3 regions of the Paenibacillus sp. CR_12 genome follow, and region 1 is predicted to be linked to each of the others. Evidence: riboswitches for the same ligand, from Rfam matches in the RefSeq annotation. Region 1 holds a riboswitch; each other region holds the start of a gene.
What was found. Region 1 has a riboswitch for ZMP and ZTP ahead of RB297_RS07930 (bifunctional 5,10-methylenetetrahydrofolate dehydrogenase/5,10-methenyltetrahydrofolate cyclohydrolase). Riboswitches for the same ligand answer to the same signal wherever they lie in the genome.
Positions count from the first base shown of each region.

Region 1 (5,975 bases):
TACGAATCGCCCGCTGAAACGGATTCCCCGACTTTTTCGCCTGAGATTTCAGTTCTTCCTTGCTTGTGCTCTCCATTCCAAGGGATTCGACCGCTTCAAAAATCTGATTGACGGTTCCTGTTCCGAAAATGATCTGGTACTGCCCGGAGTTGAAAAAGGCTCCTTTGACCTTGTCGATCTGCTCGACCTTCTTCTGGTCAATCTTCTTCTGATCATGAACCATGATTCTCAGCCTGGTGGCACAATGGGCAAAGGAAGCGATGTTCTCCCTGCCGCCAATGGCTTCCACTACCTGCCTTGCGATTTCCCGATTATCCGCTGCCATGTTCATTCAGCCCCTTCTTTATCTTTTACGGCTTCGGTCAGATCCCATTTCTCGACCTTCAAGCCGGCACTGCCGTTCTGTACGAAAAATCGAATGTTTCGGCTGTTCCACTTCGGAAAAATTCTGCTTGTAAACACCTCTTCGCCATCGTTGATGAACAGCTCGACCGAAGAAATGTCCACGAACAGATGAAATTTGATCGAATTTCTTTCGGTTGGCAGCATACAGGATCGTTCCGCTCCGTAATCACTGACAATCGTTGCACCCGAAGAAGAGCGATCCAGCGTAACCTTCCGTTGGCCGGATTCATATCGAATAACGGTTCGTTCCCCTTCGCCAGCCCGAAATTCAATGCCAACGACGTCCGCCTCGATGGCTTGGAACTCGCATATCATTTCAAATGCGGTTCCTTGAACCCCCTCGTAACTCTTCACTTCGCTGTGAAGCGTATCCACTGCCTGAGCGGCATGATCGCGGAGCGCTTGAAGCTCGGGAACCGGCTGTTGAATCAGCCTGCCTTCACGGAACGTAAGCATACGCGGAAGCGTCAAACAATGGGCCCAGCCATGCGAATCGGTGGGATACCCGATATCCGGCAAACCCATCCAGCCCACCATGATGCGCCGGTCTTTCTCATCCAGCATGGTCTGCGGCGCGTAGAAATCAAAACCTCTGTCCAGCTCGCAAAAGGGACCGTGATCAAACTCCAGCGTATTCCTATTGAGCGGCTTGCCTGAAATATAGCCGGATTGGTAAATGTTTCGAAAATGGTCGTCCTCCGGAAGCAGCCCTTGCGGGGAAAACAGAAGCACGCCCTGGCCATCCAGTTCAAAATAGTCGGGGCATTCCCACATATAGCCGAAATGCTGAAGCCGGGTTTGTATCTCCCCCTTGAATTCCCAAACCAACAAATCCGAGGATTCATAAACGACAGCCGCACCTGTCTGGTTAACCCTTTGGGCACCGATGACGAACCGGTACTTGTCTTTGTCTTGCCATACTTTCGGATCCCTGAAGTGTTCGGTATATCCGTCCGGCACATGGTCGATCAGCGGCTTATCGAGCTTCGTGATGGATCCGTCGCGGTCCATCACAGCCATGCATTGATAAGATTGCCTGTTCCATTCCTCATCCCGGGCATTCCCGGTATACATGAGGCATAGTTTGCCATCTTTCACGATACCGCTGCCCGAATAAGCGCCATAAGCATCATGCGGGTGACCGGGTTCAATAGCGATGCCTTGGTTCTGCCAAAACACCAGATCTTTCGAGGAAGTATGGTACCAGTATTTCAAGCCGTGAAACGTACCCAGAGGAAACCATTGGTAAAACAAGTGATACTCTCCGTTGTAATAAGAAAATCCATTGGGATCATTCATCAGGCCCATGATGGGCTGCACGTGAAATTTTTGCCTCCATTCGCTTAATCGCACTTTCTTCCTAATGGAGGAAAGCTCTTCGGGAGAAGCCTGATCCAGGCGTCGGTATTTCAGTTCTCTGTCCATATCTCTTCTCCTTATAAATGGGCTTGCTGAAAAATCAAACTGAACATGCTAACACGTGCACGCTACTGTGGTGGAACCGGTTCCAATCAAAGGTAAAAATAATGAACTCAGTTCCAATACCAAGCAAACACTCGGATTGGAACCGGTTCCGTTATTTGAAGTATAAAATACCTAATTCAGATTGTCAACGCTTTCCCGATGAATCATCTCGCAATTCATGACCGTCAGGAAATCCACCGGCTCGTCGTTGACCAGCTTCATAATATGCTGTGCCGCGAGGTGGCCCGCTTGGAAATATCCATATTTCACCGTTGTTAACCCGGGATGAATCACCTCGGTTACGTCGTATCCGCCAAATCCGGTCACGGAAAGTTGGTCGGGAATAGAGATGCCTTTCATGTGCGCCGCTTTCATCACGCCTAGCGCAATGTTGTCCGTGGCGCAGACCACGGCCGTTGGCAGCGTTCGGTGAAGCTCAAACATGGAGCATGCCGTCTTCACACCATCCGACATCTTGAATCCACTCTCATAGAGAACCGCTTCCGCCTCTTCATACTCGCTTACCGCTTTGAGGAACCCTTCCTTCCGCTTGACTCCGACGGCTACGTCCTTTTCCGTCACCCCGATATAGGCAATTTGACGATGTCCCATCGACAGCACGTACCGGCCCATGTCATAACCTGCGGCATAATCGTTATAGATCATGCTGTGGACATGTTCATGCTGTTGTCCGAGCAGAATGACCGGAATGCCGATCTCTTGAATCGCGGCAAGATGGGTTTCCGTCACCTGCGTGGCGAACAGAATAATGCCTGATATTTTTTGTCTGGCGAGATCATACAGCGCTTCGATCTCCCTGGATAAATCCTGGCTTGCGTTGATGATCAGTAGCTGATATCCGTGTTTTCTTAATTCTTCGTCCATGCCGGCGACAGTCTGCGATGCGGAGAAGGAGTCCAGACGCGGCATAATGGTGCCGATCATGCTCGTTTTTTTCGCTTTCAGGCTTTGCGCAAAAGAATTCGGGATATAGCCGGTTTCCTGAATAACCTGCTCAATCTTGCGGCGTGTCGCATGACTGACGGATCCTCCGTTCAAGAAACGGGAGACCGTGCTTTTGGCAACTCCGGCTTTGTGGGCAATATCGGCGATCGTGTTCTTCATGCCAAGATCTCCGGAGCCGTTAGCAGCGCTGCATCGAACGGATCTTTCTCTGGAGCTCCCTGTTGTCCCGCACAACAGGCCATGATTCGTATAAACATGAATCTCTCCCCTTCGTATTTCTCTTATTCCTAACTATACCATGACGTCCAGGGGTCCGTGAAATGCGGGCTCCAAGCCTAGCATTGCATGGTCCATATTTGCAGGCTCTGGCATAAAATGAAAGATTCGAAGGGGATGATTCATGGGTGCAGCCTTGCTTCACATGCAAGTAGTCAAGTGCATTCCCTTAAGCTTGGACGGTTCGCTCGGCCGATTCGACGGTATGCTTCAGCAATGTCGCTATCGTCACGGGGCCGACGCCCGCCGGTACCGGCGTGATTGCGGAAGCCGCCTTGGCACAGGCTTCGTAATCGCAGTCCCCGATATTCCCTTTATTGTAACCGGCGTCCAACACGACGGCACCCGGCTTGATCCAGTCCCCTTGAATGAAATTAGGCTTGCCTACGGCCGCAACCACAATATCCGCTTGGGACACAATCTCCCCAAGGTTCTTCGTTCTCGAATGGCAGATCGTAACCGTGGCGTTGCGATTGAGCAGCATCATCGATACCGGCTTGCCCAGAATCGGACTGCGTCCGACCACCACCGCATGCTTCCCTTCGATCGGCAGGCTGTAATAGTCCATAATCGCGATAATCGCCGCCGGCGTACATGACGGGTAATCGGCGAAACCAAACGCATTTTGCGAGAACCCGAGCGTGGTTACTCCATCCACGTCTTTTTTAATGTCGATGGCATCAAAAGCCGCCCGCTCATCGATATGGTGCGGTACCGGGTGCTGAAGCAGAATACCGTGGACGTTCGGATCCTCGTTCAGTGCTTGAATCGCAGCGATCAGCTCCTCCGTCGTTGTCGATGTCTCCAGCACTACTTTTTTGGATATGATGCCAAGCCGCTCGCACGCATTTCCCTTCATCCGCACATAGGTCGCCGAAGCAGGATCATCGCCAACCAGAATCGTTGCCAGACAAGGGGTTACCCCTTGCTGTTTCAATTCCTGTACCTTCACCGCCAGCTTTGCCTTGATATCATCGGATACTTTTTTTCCATCCAAAATTACGGGTTCCTTACTCATGCTAATCCGCTCCTTCGCCATTGTATTAAAAAACATAAAGAGGCAAGGCGACTCGAACGTCTCCTTACCTCTTGCCCAGGCGTACGGCATATGATCCCATGTGCTCCCTCTTGGTAACCCAAGCTACGCCAGTAACACAGGGATAACTTTTTTTAATATATCACGACTTTGGACTTCGCGCCACCGGCTATGCGGCCGCCCTTTAATCGTAAAGTTTTTGATTTATTGCCTGAAATCACGTATGTTGCCGATGGTACAAGCATAGAATGTCTTAAGAACAATTCGCTCCAGGAGGCCTTGATGAGATATCCGGCGATCTTCAAAATGCTGCCCTTTATACTGCCGCTTGCGTTCGTGATTCCGGTCTTGACGATATGGCTGCAGAGGGACTTAAACCCCATACCCAGCCAAGACCTGCAGCAGGTTAAAACCGTCTTCACGGGCATCTTCCTTGAGGCACTTCCTTTCATTTTGCTTGGAGTGCTGCTGTCGTCCCTTCTGCAGCTGTTCGTACAAGAGCAATGGGTGCGGCGTCTCACGCCGAAGAATCCGATGGTTGGCGTCCTGTTCGCTTCCATGCTCGGCATCCTGTTTCCCATCTGCGAATGCGGGATGATCCCGGTCGTTCGCAGGTTGATGCTGAAGGGGATGCCCGCCTATATCGCCGTCACCTTTATCCTCAGCGGTCCTATTCTGAATCCCATTGTATTCGCATCAACGATCATGGCCTTCCGTTCACATCCCGAAGTGACGATCGGACGAATGGGACTGGCTTTTGCAGTCGCGGTGACGACGGGTTTGCTCGTTTATGTTTTTTCAAGAAGCAGCCCCCTGAAGCGTTCCTTTCAAGAGTTCGCCGAACAGGGCTCCAGCAAGGGGGAACGTTTGTTGCATGAGCATCCCAAAACCTGGAGAAGCATGTTTGTCCACGCCGGAGACGAGCTGATCGAGATGTGCAAATATTTAGTCCTGGGCGCTTTCCTGACGGCCTGCATCCAATCCTTCATTCCGAGGGAGGAGCTGCTGGCTCTGGGGAACGGTCCTGCCGCCTCCTATCTGTTCATGATGGGCTTTGCCTTCATCCTCTCCCTTTGCTCAACTTCGGACGCCTTCGTGGCATCGGCATTCACGCACACCTTTACCGTCGGCCCGCTGGTTTCCTTCCTGGTTCTCGGCCCGATGCTGGATTTCAAAAGCCTGCTCATGCTGTCGGCTACCTTCAAGACCAAATTCGTGATCGGCTTAAGCCTGCTGGTGATTACGCTTGTCTTTATCGGCTCTGTAGCCGTCAACGCGCTATTCGGCGGTTAGGTGTAGTAAACAAACTGGAGTGGCAATACACGAAAACGGTTGGAATAACGGCACCTTCAGGCTGTTATGCCTTCGGATATCCACTTGAGATTGGAGGTGTTCGGGACGTGAAGCCCCGTCTGAGCCTGCGAAGCCACTATATACTGCGATCGCTGCTTATCGCAGCTCTGGCCGCCTATATCATGCATCTGAACGCATCAAATTCGCTGGACTATTACTTGGCTCCCCATATGCAGACCCTGCTTCTGCTCTGTCCGGTGCCGCTGTTGTTCATAGCTTTCGGCATGCTGTGGCACGCCATTGCGGGAGCTTCCGGCGAGGTGTGCGATTGCGAGCACCCCCTGCCCAGCGGACTGATCAAAAACATATCGGTTTACGGGTTATTCACGGTGCCGCTGCTGTTCGGCCTGCTCCTGCCGGACCAAGCCCTCGGCAGCGATATGGCGGCCAAAAAAGGCATGATCTACACCTATCCGAACCCCGATGTTCGCCGTAAAACCGAGGAGCGGAATGCTCCCGCCGTTTCGGGCATGGA
Region 1 covers NZ_JAVFHO010000002.1:940,549-946,523, forward strand. Annotated here, with positions in the region: gene RB297_RS07915 (sucrose-specific PTS transporter subunit IIBC) at 1-331, opposite strand, end outside; gene RB297_RS07920 (glycoside hydrolase family 32 protein) at 328-1,830, opposite strand; gene RB297_RS07925 (LacI family DNA-binding transcriptional regulator) at 2,002-2,994, opposite strand; gene RB297_RS07930 (bifunctional 5,10-methylenetetrahydrofolate dehydrogenase/5,10-methenyltetrahydrofolate cyclohydrolase) at 3,281-4,129, opposite strand; ZMP/ZTP riboswitch at 4,196-4,275, opposite strand; gene RB297_RS07935 (permease) at 4,430-5,440, shown strand; gene RB297_RS07940 (TIGR03943 family putative permease subunit) at 5,548-5,975, shown strand, end outside.

Region 2 (5,975 bases), 170 kb from region 1:
CACTTTATACAATGCGACCCCTCCCGTTTCTGTCCTGTTCGGCTGCAAACTGAATCTATAGTGATCTTACCTCGCCGCGCCAAAATTGGGAATCTTCCACATTATGTTTTTTGCAACAAAAAAAAGAACGAATGCACGACTTCAGCGAAACAGCGCTTCCCTGTTCCTCGAGTCATGATTCGTTCCGAAATCGATTGTGCAGCATTCCTTACGCCTGAACGGGTACGGAGACGGGTTTTACCGGCGTGCTCAACCTCTTGATGCTCAGATAGTAAGCGATGCCGAGCGGAATAACGGCGCCCAGCCAAGCCAGCGGATTTGCCAGGCTTGCACCGAGGAGGCCGATCTGCGCGGTCAGGAAGATAGCAGCCAGTACCCGCATGATCAGCTCCATGATGCCCGCCACAGTGGGAATTAAGCTCCGACCAAGCCCCTGAAGCGTGAAGCGGTAGATAAACAGCAGCGACAGAAGCAGATAGGTGCTGCCGTTCGATAAGAAATACAGCCTGCTGAGCGACAGCAATTCCTCTTGGCCTTGACCCACAAAAAGGCTGACGGCGGCAGGACCCGCGAATATAACCAGCAGGCCCACGACGATGCTGAATGATCCTGAGAGCCAAATACACTGCTTAACCCCCAGTTTGATCCGGTCTATGCGATTCGCTCCGAAGTTCTGAGCGGCAAAAGTCGCCATCGTAATCCCGAAGGAACTCATCGGCTGCGTGGCGAGCATATCAATCTTCTGAGCTGCGGTATAAGCCGCAACGGCTGTTGCCCCGAGACCGTTTAGCGTGATCTGCAGAATAATGGCTCCGATGGCGATGATGGAGGCTTGGAAGCCCATCGGAAAACCTACCCACATATGCTGGCGAATAAATTTCCAATCGATGGACCAGTCGGCATTCTTGAATTGAAGGAGCGGGACCTTCTTATGAATGTAGATCAGACAGAGCAGGCAGGAGAACAGCTGCGATACAACCGTGGCAAGTCCGGCTCCGGCTACTCCCATCTTAAATACGAGAATGAATAAGAGGTCGAGCACGATGTTCAGTATGCTTGCAACGACCAGGAAGAGAAGCGGCGTCCGGCTGTCGCCGAGAGCGCGGAGCAGGTTAGCCAGCAAATTAAACAGAACGGCCGCGCCGACGCCCCAGTTAATGACGATCAGATACGAATACGCATCATCCAAAATTTCGGCAGGGGTGTTCATCATGACGAGGACGGGTCTCGTAAATATAACGCTCACGATGGTGAGGAATACCGTGAACACCAGACTGATCCATACACTCGTTCCCACGCTTTTGCGGACGCCTGCGATATCCTTAGCTCCAAAACGCTGTGCCGTTATGATAGACAAGCCAGCCGTCAAGCCTTGGGCAAAGCCGATGACAAAAAACAAAATGCTGCCTGTCGAGCCAACGGCTGCAAGTGCGTTTACGCCTATGGTACGTCCCACGATTAGGGTGTCTGCCATGTTGTAAAATTGTTGAAAAATATTACCGATCAAAAGCGGGATGGTAAACATGATAATCAGCTTGATCGGACTTCCTTGCGTCATGTCTCTCATGTAGATTCTCCTATGCCGTCAATAAACGTTCCTCTAAAGATTTATTTGAAATATTATGCTTCAAACAGCGCTTATCGCATCGAATGGAAACATTATAATGGGTGAGGGTCGTTTGTATTCTTGTGTATCTTATCATGAAAGAACATAAATTTCTCCTATTTATTCCCGAAATCAAAACTAAAAGCAAGTACTCGTCATTCGAAGAGTCTGTACCCGATTTGGATCCCTGATTTCTCTATAACTGAAAAGGCCAACCGGTCATTTCGGTTGGCCTTTTCAACATGATGACATGTGATATCCCTATGGAATTCCGATGTTTATGCCTCTTCGACGGCAAGCTTATCCAAGGCCAGCTTCGCACGTGACCGCGCTTCTTCGACATCGCCGGCGGTTGACAGCGCGACTGCTACTCGTCTTCCGACCTTGGTTACCGGTTTGCCGAACATGCGAAGCTGCGTATTCGGAACGGCCAGCGCTTGATCGGCGCCTGTAATCGTATAGTCTTCCAGCTCTCGGCCGGCTTTCAGGGGGCGGCTGGCTCCCGGCGTGATCAATTCGATCTCTGGTATCGGAAACCCGAGAATGGCACGGACATGAAGCGCAAATTCGGATAGATTTTGCGTGACCAGCGTAACCAGCCCAGTATCATGCGGACGCGGGGATACCTCGCTGAAGTACACCTTATCCTCGGCCAAAAATAATTCAACGCCGAACAAGCCGTATCCGCCAAGCTCGTCGGTAATCTTCCGCGCAATATATTTAGCTTCCTCGATTTGCGCTTCAGACATGTCGTGCGGCTGCCACGATTCGATATAATCTCCGCTTTCCTGAATATGCCCGATCGGCGCACAGAAGCTTGTTCCATTGACGGAGCGGACGGTCAGAAGCGTGATTTCCGACTGGAATGAAATGAATTCCTCAATGATCACCCTTCCGTTCTGAACGCGGCCGCCTTCCATGGCGATGTTCCAGCAGGACTCGATATCCCCTTCCGAACGGCACACGCTTTGACCTTTGCCGGAGGAGCTCATCAACGGTTTGATCACGCACGGAAAACCCATGTCCAGGACAGACTGCTTGAATTCCTCATAGGTATCGGCAAATCGATAGTCCGCAGTCGGCAGTCCCAACTCCTCTGATGCCAACCGGCGGATCCCCTCACGGTCCATCGTAAGCTTTGCGGCTCTGGCGGTAGGAATCACCCGAAACCCCTCATCCTCCAGCTTCACCAGCTCCGCAGTAGCCAGCGCTTCAATCTCCGGAACGATCAGGTCCGGCTTTTCCAACTCAATAATAGCGCGCAGCTTCTCTCCGTCCAGCATATCGATCACATGGCTGTGATCGGCAACGTGCATGGCAGGAGCATCGGCATAACGATCGACGGCAACGGTTTGGACACCCAATCGTTGTGCTTCAATTACGACTTCTTTCCCTAGTTCTCCGGATCCCAGCAGCAATATTTTTTTCGTTTTGAACATCGTTGTTTTATCCCCTTTTCATAGTTTCAGAGACGATAGAAGCCCAAGAAAATAATAAAGAGGTAAGGGAAATAAACTCCCTTACCTCTGCCCAGGCGTACGGCCGTTGTCATTCATGTGCTCCCTCATGGTTCCCCCATGCTACGCCAGTCACACATAAACCTATACATTGTTACATAAATGATACTGAATCTTTTCGTTAAATGCAATATCAGCCTGCGTCCTTAGGATTTAGACTTCAACATTTCGATCATATCCTGAAGCGAGTGTGACAGCCACTTCTTAGGATGAACGACAATCTGGATGTCCAGTCGAATGTCAGGGTGTTGAAAGGGAAGAACCGCCAGCTCTCCCCTCTTGATTTCCTCCTCTGCTACCATTCTCGGCAATAGGGAGATGCCGGTGCCGGACATGATATATCTTTTTATTGCCTCGGGGTTGCCCAATTCCAAACCAATACGGACGGGAGCTCCGCTGGCGCGCAGCACTTTTTCCAACATGATTCGGTAATTGCAAGTATCCTCGGTCATAATCCATTCGTAATCAGCCAGATGCTCCAGCTCGATGACGGGCAACCAGCGAAGCGGATGATCCGGATGGGCAATCAAATGGAGGGGCTCTTCCCGGATCGAGATCCAATTCAATGAAGTGTCTTCCGGTTTGTTCTCCAGAATAAGCCCGAGATCGTACTCGCCCTCTCTTACCTTACTGACGATGCTATCTTCACGATCCGTTTGCAAGCGGATGGCAAGATCTTCATGCTCCTGTCTTAGCCGATGAAGGACGGATGGAAGAAAATATGCGGCAAGCGAATCGATCGTTCCAATCGATAAGATGCCCCCGCCTTGTTTCGTCAGCTTTTCCTTAGACTGCTGGAACAGATCCAGCATTTGGACAGCATACTTGAACAGCTCCTCCCCTGACTTCGTCAGGCGCAGGCCTCTGCCATACCGTTCAAACAGCTTGACGCCGTATTCCTTCTCCAGCTTCTGAATCTGGGTGGTAACGCTGGATTGTGCATAACCCAATTCGTCAGCAGCTTTAGTAAAGCTCTTTCGAACAGCAACCTCCCTGAAGGTTTGCAGATAGATCAGTTCCATCGCTTTCTCCTCATCAATAATATTGATAATAACTATCTATTATTATAGATAACACCGATTCCGATTCCCATGGTAAAGTAAAGCCACAATTCATGAAATGGAGGAAAGATCATGTTGAGTCCGCAAGATTTGAGAGGTATTTATGTTCCGGTGGTCACTCCCTTTTCACATGAATACGCATTGGATGTTCCGTCTTATCATCGTTATTTGGAGAATTTGTTATCCCATGACATTCAAGGATTGATCATCAACGGTACGACCGGAGAGGCGCCGACGGTAACTTGGGAAGAGGTCGTTCAGGTGGTGGAGGAAACGCGAAAAGGTCTGGACGGACGGCAATTGCCGGTCATTATTGGTACGGGTACCAACGATACGTTCTCCAGCATGAAGCGGACGGAATGGGCAGGACATATCGGGGCAGACGCGGTATTGGTGGTCACGCCGTATTACAGCCGCCCTTCGATTGAGGGCATTATACAACATTTCTGCAAAGTCGCAGAGGTGGGGATACCGGTTATTTTGTACGAAGTTCCTTCGCGCACTGGAATTTCCTTACCGGTTGATGCCATTCGAAGAATCATGGAGATCCCCGGTGTCATCGGAATGAAGGACAGCACTGCGAGTACGGAGCTTATGAGAAGCTTGTCTCCATACGATACGAAGCCTGTTCTATGCGGGGACGATGTCCGCTTTCATGAGATGCTGCGTCATGGTGCATCCGGGGGCATTTTGGCGTCGGCCAATGTGAATACCGAGGCTTTTATTCGTGTGTATCAATTAGCTGCCCAAGGGGATTATTCTCGTTCCGAAAAGGAGTTTGAAGTGCTGCTTCCCGTTATTCATCAGTTGTTCGCAGAATCCAATCCCGCTCCGCTAAAATGGCTGCTTGCCAAGCAAGGCCTTATCTCATCCGACACCCTGCGCCTGCCGATGGGCACCATTACGGATGAGCTCAAGCTATCCTTGGATCAAGCACTCAAAAACTGAGAAACTTTAAATCGTGGACGTAATAGATTTCTCCTCAAGAGTGGCGGGGCGCATACGCTGCCTTGCCTTTCTTGAATGGATGATTCGGATGCGATAGGGCGCACATGCTTTCAATCAGCAGATGATGGGATGGATGATACTGACATTTTACGCAAAAAAAGAAATCCTGCTTAAATCTATCGCTTTAAAGGATTGATGAATGAAATCGCCCCACTTATAATATGGGTACATTCAATTCCTCCCAGAAATTTGAAAGGAGACTTGCAGTGCTGCCCTATTCCACCCCTAATCATGATTTTGCCTTCGAACAATCTGTAATCGGTATGGCTTTGGTATCGCTAGATGGAACGATTCTTAAGGTCAATTCGGCACTATGTGATCTGTTGGGTTACTCGCCGCAGGAGTTAACTGCCGGGGCGCCGCAAGAAGAAAACAGCCTGCGCGAGTTATTGAATCGAGTGATTCAGAACGCTAGGGCTGCCCAGGGTCATCAGCCATCCGTCCCCCCGGTTGAACATGCTTACCGTCATCCGTCTGATCGCGAGTTATACCTTAGTGCACGCTGCAGCGTTGATCACGATCCGGAGCGGGGGCCCAAGGGATACTTGGTACAATTCGAGGATCGATCGCTGCTGAGGCAGCTCATGAAACAGCTGGAGCAGAAGGAACAGAAGCTGAACGAGAAGGAAAATTCGTTTCTGCAGCTGCTGGAAGAGCTCCCTCTCTCCGTACTCATAACTAAAAAAGGCATTGTGCACTATGTTAATTCTGCCGCGCTCCGACTCGTCAATGCGACGCACTCACATGACGTGCTGGGCATTTCAACCGACGTGATCGTCGACG
Region 2 covers NZ_JAVFHO010000002.1:770,546-776,520, forward strand. Annotated here, with positions in the region: gene RB297_RS07085 (response regulator) at 1-12, opposite strand, end outside; gene RB297_RS07090 (MATE family efflux transporter) at 209-1,567, opposite strand; gene purT (phosphoribosylglycinamide formyltransferase 2) at 1,885-3,045, opposite strand; ZMP/ZTP riboswitch at 3,128-3,209, opposite strand; gene RB297_RS07100 (LysR family transcriptional regulator) at 3,270-4,145, opposite strand; gene dapA (4-hydroxy-tetrahydrodipicolinate synthase) at 4,257-5,132, shown strand; gene RB297_RS07110 (ATP-binding protein) at 5,399-5,975, shown strand, end outside.
Region 2: it holds a riboswitch for ZMP and ZTP, as region 1 does, so the genes downstream of both, purT (phosphoribosylglycinamide formyltransferase 2) here and RB297_RS07930 (bifunctional 5,10-methylenetetrahydrofolate dehydrogenase/5,10-methenyltetrahydrofolate cyclohydrolase) in region 1, are expected to answer to the same signal.

Region 3 (5,975 bases), on a different contig from region 1:
CACCTGATCCAGCATTTGCCGATGCTGCGCAGTTACACAAACCACCGATTCGATATGCTCCGGATGGCGCTGAAGTTCCAGAATAAGCGGCGCCATCTTGATCGCTTCGGGGCGGACCCCAAATATCGTCATCACTTTCACTTTTGACATGTTTGAAATTACCCCTCTTTGCATGCTTGTTTTTTCAATTCAAGTCGTACGAATGACTGGCTCGGCTCTTATTTCGTGCCGTACAGCCGATCTCCTGCATCACCCAGGCCCGGTACGATGTAGCCGTGGTCGTTGAGCCCTTCATCCAGAGCAGCAACGTAAATATCCACGTCCGGATGGACGTCATGCACGGCCTTTACGCCTTCCGGCGCAGCCACGAGATTCATCATCTTGATCTGGGTGCAGCCGCGCTTCTTCAGCACGTCGATTGCAGCGATGGCCGATCCGCCCGTTGCCAGCATCGGATCGATGACGATCAATTCCCGCTCCGTCACGTCGGTTGGAAGCTTCGTATAATATTCCACGGGCTGAAGCGTTTCCGGGTCGCGGAACAATCCGACATGCCCTACCTTGGCAGCGGGAAGCAGCTTGACCACGCCGTCCAGCATGCCAAGACCCGCACGCAGGATCGGCACGAGGCCGAGCATCCGGCCGGAAATGACTTTCCCTTGGGTTTCGGCTACCGGCGTCTGAACAGATATCGATTCAAGAGGAACCTCCCGCGTAATTTCATAAGCCATCAAAGTCGCGACTTCGTCTACCAATTCGCGAAAGTCTTTTGTGTTAGTCCGCATATCGCGTATAAATGTAAGTTTGTGTTGAATCAACGGGTGATCACAAATCACCAATTTTCCCATGTCTGGTCCCTCCGGTTTGAATGCAAATGTTATTTCAATATGGGCGTAAATACTTGTGAGCTCCATAAATCCTGTCTATTATATCATTCCCTCTAGTCAATTGACACCTGCACGAGTCATGTTTATTTCCGTGAGTTTTGACCTTATAACCGGATCTTCGTCAGCCCTGCACCTAGGTTTTCCATTTTCGCCTATATTGATCCTCACCGCCAAGCGACCCGACCGGGAGCATGCGAGCATAGCAATCTGGCCAGAATGTGACAGCTCCTAAAAGAGGACCCCACCTTCAGGTGGGGTCCTCTTATCATAGGCCTCTTATGCTGACGAAACTGTGATTAATATTTCATTTCGGCATAAAGAGGATATTGATCCGTAAGCTCAGCCACCAAACGGCCCGCTTTTTCCAGCGTTGCTTCGTCTTTAGGCTGCTTCAAGGTCATGGCAATAATCTTCGCGATTTTCACCATCGCCTGCTCATCCATGCCGCGGGAGGTTACTGCCGGCGTACCGATACGGATACCGCTCGTGACAAACGGGCTCGTCGGATCAAACGGGATGGCGTTCTTGTTGACGGTAATCCCGATGGAATCCAGCACCTTCTCTGCGTCTTTGCCGGTGATGTCCAGATTGCGGGTATCGACCAGCATCAGATGGTTATCGGTTCCGCCGGAAACGATGTTCAGGCCTTCCTCGATCAGGGTGTCAGCCAGCACTTTCGCGTTCTTCACGACGTTCTCTGCATACGTCTTGAAGGACGGATCCAATGCTTCGCCAAGCGCAACGGCCTTGGAAGCAATGACATGCATGAGCGGTCCGCCCTGGGAGCCTGGGAACACCGCTTTGTCGATCGCCTGTGCCCATGCCTTCTTGCACAGGATCATGCCGCCGCGAGGTCCGCGAAGAGTCTTGTGCGTCGTGGTGGTTACGAAATGGGCATGCGGAACCGGATTCGGGTGAAGACCCGCGGCAACAAGACCCGCAATATGAGCCATATCGACCATGAACAATGCGCCTACGTCGTTCGCGATGGCAGCAAGCTTCTCGAAATCAATAATGCGAGGATATGCACTTGCACCCGCCACGATCAGACGAGGACGGTGTTTGAAAGCCGCTTTGCGGACTTCGTCGTAATCGATAAGGAACGTGTCTTCCTGCACGCCGTATGCAACGAAATTGTACAGAAGGCCGGACGCGTTAACCGGGCTTCCGTGAGTCAAATGGCCGCCGTGGGCCAGGTTCATGCCGAGCACGGTATCTCCAGGCTTGAGCGCAGCCAAATACACCGCCATGTTCGCTTGGGCGCCGGAGTGCGGCTGAACGTTGGCATGCTCGGCACCGAACAATTCCTTCGCGCGGTCACGGGCGATATCCTCCACGATATCCACTCGCTCACAGCCGCCGTAATAACGCTTGCCAGGGTAGCCTTCCGCATATTTATTCGTCAGCACCGTCCCCATGGCTTCCATAACCGCTTCGCTGACGATGTTCTCGGAGGCAATCAGCTCAATGTTGCTGCGTTGACGCTTCAGTTCCAAATCCATCGCTTCCAATACAGCCGGGTCATTCTTCCGCAAATGTTCCATCATGTTCATATCCTCCCATAATCAATCGTTATTTTCTCTTGCCAAGTCAAGACTACAAGTTTACCTAATGACTAAAGCGGGCTCTCATTCGAATCAATCGCACAGCGTGGAATCATCCCGCTGCTCAAGCCGGTACACGGCGCGTTCTCCGCCGATCAGCTTCGGCCGGGTGTAAGCCGCCGTTACGCGCGCATCGCCGATATAACGCTCGCTCGGCCTGAACGGAACCGCCACTCTTCGCAAATGCATGCCGATCAGCGTCTCGCCGATATCGACACCCGCATGGGCCTCAATGGATTCCGCAAGGCAGGGCTCCTTCATACTCCGATACGCCGCCGAGGCCATGGAGCCTCCCGCCCCCGGAATCGGTACAGCCGCCACTTCCGTCAGGCGCAGCTCTTCAAGCAGCCCCCGCTCCATGACTAGCGCCCGGTTCAAATGCTCACAGCATTGATAGGCTACAGCGAAGCTGAATTCCGCTTGAACCTCGGCAATGCCCTGAAGAAGCTGCTGCGCCGTTTCAAGAGCGCCGCCCGTGCCGATCCGGCGTCCGACCACTTCACTGGTGCTGGCTCCGATGACCAGCACCTTGCCCGGTCCTAAGGCTGCCGCTTCGGCCAGCTCGCGGACGATCCGCGCCGTCTGTTCGCTCAAGGAAACCTTGGAGATATCCGTCATGTCACAGTCCTCCCGATGAATTTTTTCACAGAAGATGCTTCATTCCATACGCAATAACCGCAGCAGCTTACGCGTCGACCTATCGCGATTCGCTCTTCAGGTAACGCTCCTCGATGGCCTTGATCTTGTTCACGCGGCCGACATGGCGTTCGCCCTGGCTGAAATCCGTTGTCAGCCATGCGCTGACGATCTCGGCAGCAAGCCCGGGGCCGACGACGCGCTCGCCCAGCGCAATCACGTTGCTGTCATTATGCTCACGCGTGGCTTTGGCCGAAAATACATCATGCGTCAGCGCGCAGCGGATGCCCGGCACCTTGTTGGCGGCAATGCTCATGCCGATTCCCGTTCCGCAGATCAGAATGCCCCGATCCGCTTCACCCGAGACCACCTTCTCGCACACCGGAAGCGCGTAATCGGGATAATCCACGGAATCGGAACAGCCGCAGCCAAGATCCTCCACCTCGTGTCCAAGACCCCGAATGACCTCCACGATCTCCTCTTTCAGACGAATGCCGGCATGATCGGTACCCAATGCAATTTTCATCTATGAAAAACCCCCTCGAATGTTCGCTTTTGCGTTTTAGCTTGTTTCATTATAACCCAAACTCCACGCAAAAGACGAAAAAAGAGCAGTCGGCGCACGTATTGTGCTCCAAATGCTCTTTGCCCAGGCGACCGGCCGTATATTCCGATGCTCCATCGTGGTTTCATCCACTTCGTCGCCAGTTACATCGGATTCATGTTTTTCACCTTCATCTTAAAGCAATACCCTGCGAAAGGCAAGCGGCTTTTTTAGCCAGATTGAGCCCGGATCCAGATTCACTCTTCGCTTCCGTGGAACCCAATCCTATTTATGCTGATCCGCTTCCAGCTTGTCCAGCAGGCGGAAGAGCGCCGTCCGAATCTCCGCCGCCGTCGCCTCGTATTCCTCCCGCGAGCCGCCGAAAGGATCGGAGATATCGAAGCTCGGAATGCGCTGGCGCAGCTCGATCAGACGCTCCCGGTCGCGGTCGCTGACATCGCGGCCCAGCGATCTGGCCAGCTCAAGCGTCGCGTACAGGCTGTCCTGCTCCCGCAGATCATCCAGCACCCGCCGGTCATCCTCCACAAACTCCTTCAGCGTGTGCATCTTGTCGGCCGCATGCGGGAACTGCCGAATCGCATACTGCTTATGCGACTGGGTCAGCGTCAGAATCAGGTCTGCCCATTCCACAAGATTCGCGGTCAGCGGCTTAGATACCAAACGATCTTGAATATCCTGGTCCCGCAGTATCGATTCCGCATGACGGGATACCGGCATGCCGTCCACGGCCGAGACGCCGGCGGATTGCGTTTCCAGGGGAATGCCCCGCTGTTTGGCGAGCTTGCGCAGCATCCCTTCCGCCATCGGGCTGCGGCAGGTATTCCCCGTGCAGACAAACAATATATTTTTCACGGTCCCGTACCTCCCGTTGTAGGTTGTTTTGGGATTATTGTAACAAATATTGCATCAAAAGATAAACATCACGCCAAAGATGATCAAAATCAGTCCGCCCAGCATCTCGCCGTACTCCCCCAGCTTGTTGCTCGCCTGACGGCCGAGCAGCAGGCCAAGAATGGACAGCAAACCGCCCACGACACCGAAGGAGATCACGATCAGCAGCACATCATCCACGAACATCCCGAGCGAAACGCCTACCGAGAAGGAGTCGATGCTGACGCTGAGCGAAAACAGCAGCATGCCCAAGAACGCGGTAGGATGAATGCGCTGACCTTCCCCGCCCCGCCAAGAATTATACAGCATATGCCCGCCCAGCAGGAGGAGCAGCCCGCCGGCTGCAAGCCCTGTGACGTGACCCAGCAGCATACCTACATAGCGGCCGGCAAACAAGCCCGCCAGCGGCATTAGCATGTGAAACATTGCGATCATGAAGCTGATGCCCAGCATATGGCCTAAGCGCATGCCGCCTCTCATTCCGACTCCGATGCCAAGCGAAAATGCGTCTAGCCCGAGTGCAACCGCCATCAGCAGAATCGCCGCAAGCTGTCCCGATTGGACAGACGCCTCCAACATCCCCATTCCCCCAAGTCCCATGGTCTTGTACACCATATGCGGACAAGGGGGAAATCATGCTAAAACCGTTCAATCAGCATCGGCATTGACGTGGATGATGTGATGTCCCGCGGCCTTCAGCAGCCGGTTCATGACGGCTGCGCCAAGCCCCTGCTCCGGGCACGCTTCGGCCAGGATGAAAGTCGCGCCTTCTTCATCGAAGCGGCGCAGGCCGGCGTACAGCCGGCGGGCCGCTTCCTCCGGCGCGGCCAGGCTGCCGAGCGAGACGGCAACGTCCGCGCGGTAGCGACCGATGTGCTCGTCGAACGACAGCACGCCGGTCACCTCCCCGCGCCGGGCCGCCGCCTCGAGCTCGGCCGCGATGCGTGCCGACACCGCTTCGGCACGCGGGCCCTGCACCACGCACATCGCACCCTTCGGTGCGTAGTGCGTGTACTTCATGCCCGGCGAGCGCGGCGCCGGGCTCTCCGCCTCCCCGGCGGCGCGCTGCAGCGCCGGGTCCTGGCGCACGCTTGCCGCCACCGCGGCAAGCTGCTCGGCCGTGACGCCGCCCGGGCGGAGCACCGTGACGGCACCGTCTTCGCCGACCTGCACCACCGTCGACTCGACGCCCACCCCGGCCGGGCCGCCGTCGAGCACGCCGTCGATCGCCCCCGCCAGATCCTCCAGCACATGGCTGGCCAGCGTCGGGCTTGGCCGGCCGGAGCGATTCGCGCTCGGTGCGGCAAGCGGACAACCGGCGGCGCTGATCAGAGCCAGCGCCACGGGGTGATCCGGCATCCGCACGGCAACCGTATCGAGCCCGGCCGTCAC
Region 3 covers NZ_JAVFHO010000006.1:157,452-163,426, forward strand. Annotated here, with positions in the region: gene wecB (non-hydrolyzing UDP-N-acetylglucosamine 2-epimerase) at 1-150, opposite strand, end outside; gene upp (uracil phosphoribosyltransferase) at 219-848, opposite strand; gene RB297_RS22375 (serine hydroxymethyltransferase) at 1,184-2,434, opposite strand; gene RB297_RS22380 (TIGR01440 family protein) at 2,525-3,109, opposite strand; gene rpiB (ribose 5-phosphate isomerase B) at 3,189-3,653, opposite strand; ZMP/ZTP riboswitch at 3,768-3,849, opposite strand; gene RB297_RS22390 (low molecular weight protein arginine phosphatase) at 3,957-4,544, opposite strand; gene RB297_RS22395 (manganese efflux pump MntP) at 4,599-5,162, opposite strand; gene RB297_RS22400 (L-threonylcarbamoyladenylate synthase) at 5,232-5,975, opposite strand, start outside.
Region 3: it holds a riboswitch for ZMP and ZTP, as region 1 does, so the genes downstream of both, rpiB (ribose 5-phosphate isomerase B) here and RB297_RS07930 (bifunctional 5,10-methylenetetrahydrofolate dehydrogenase/5,10-methenyltetrahydrofolate cyclohydrolase) in region 1, are expected to answer to the same signal.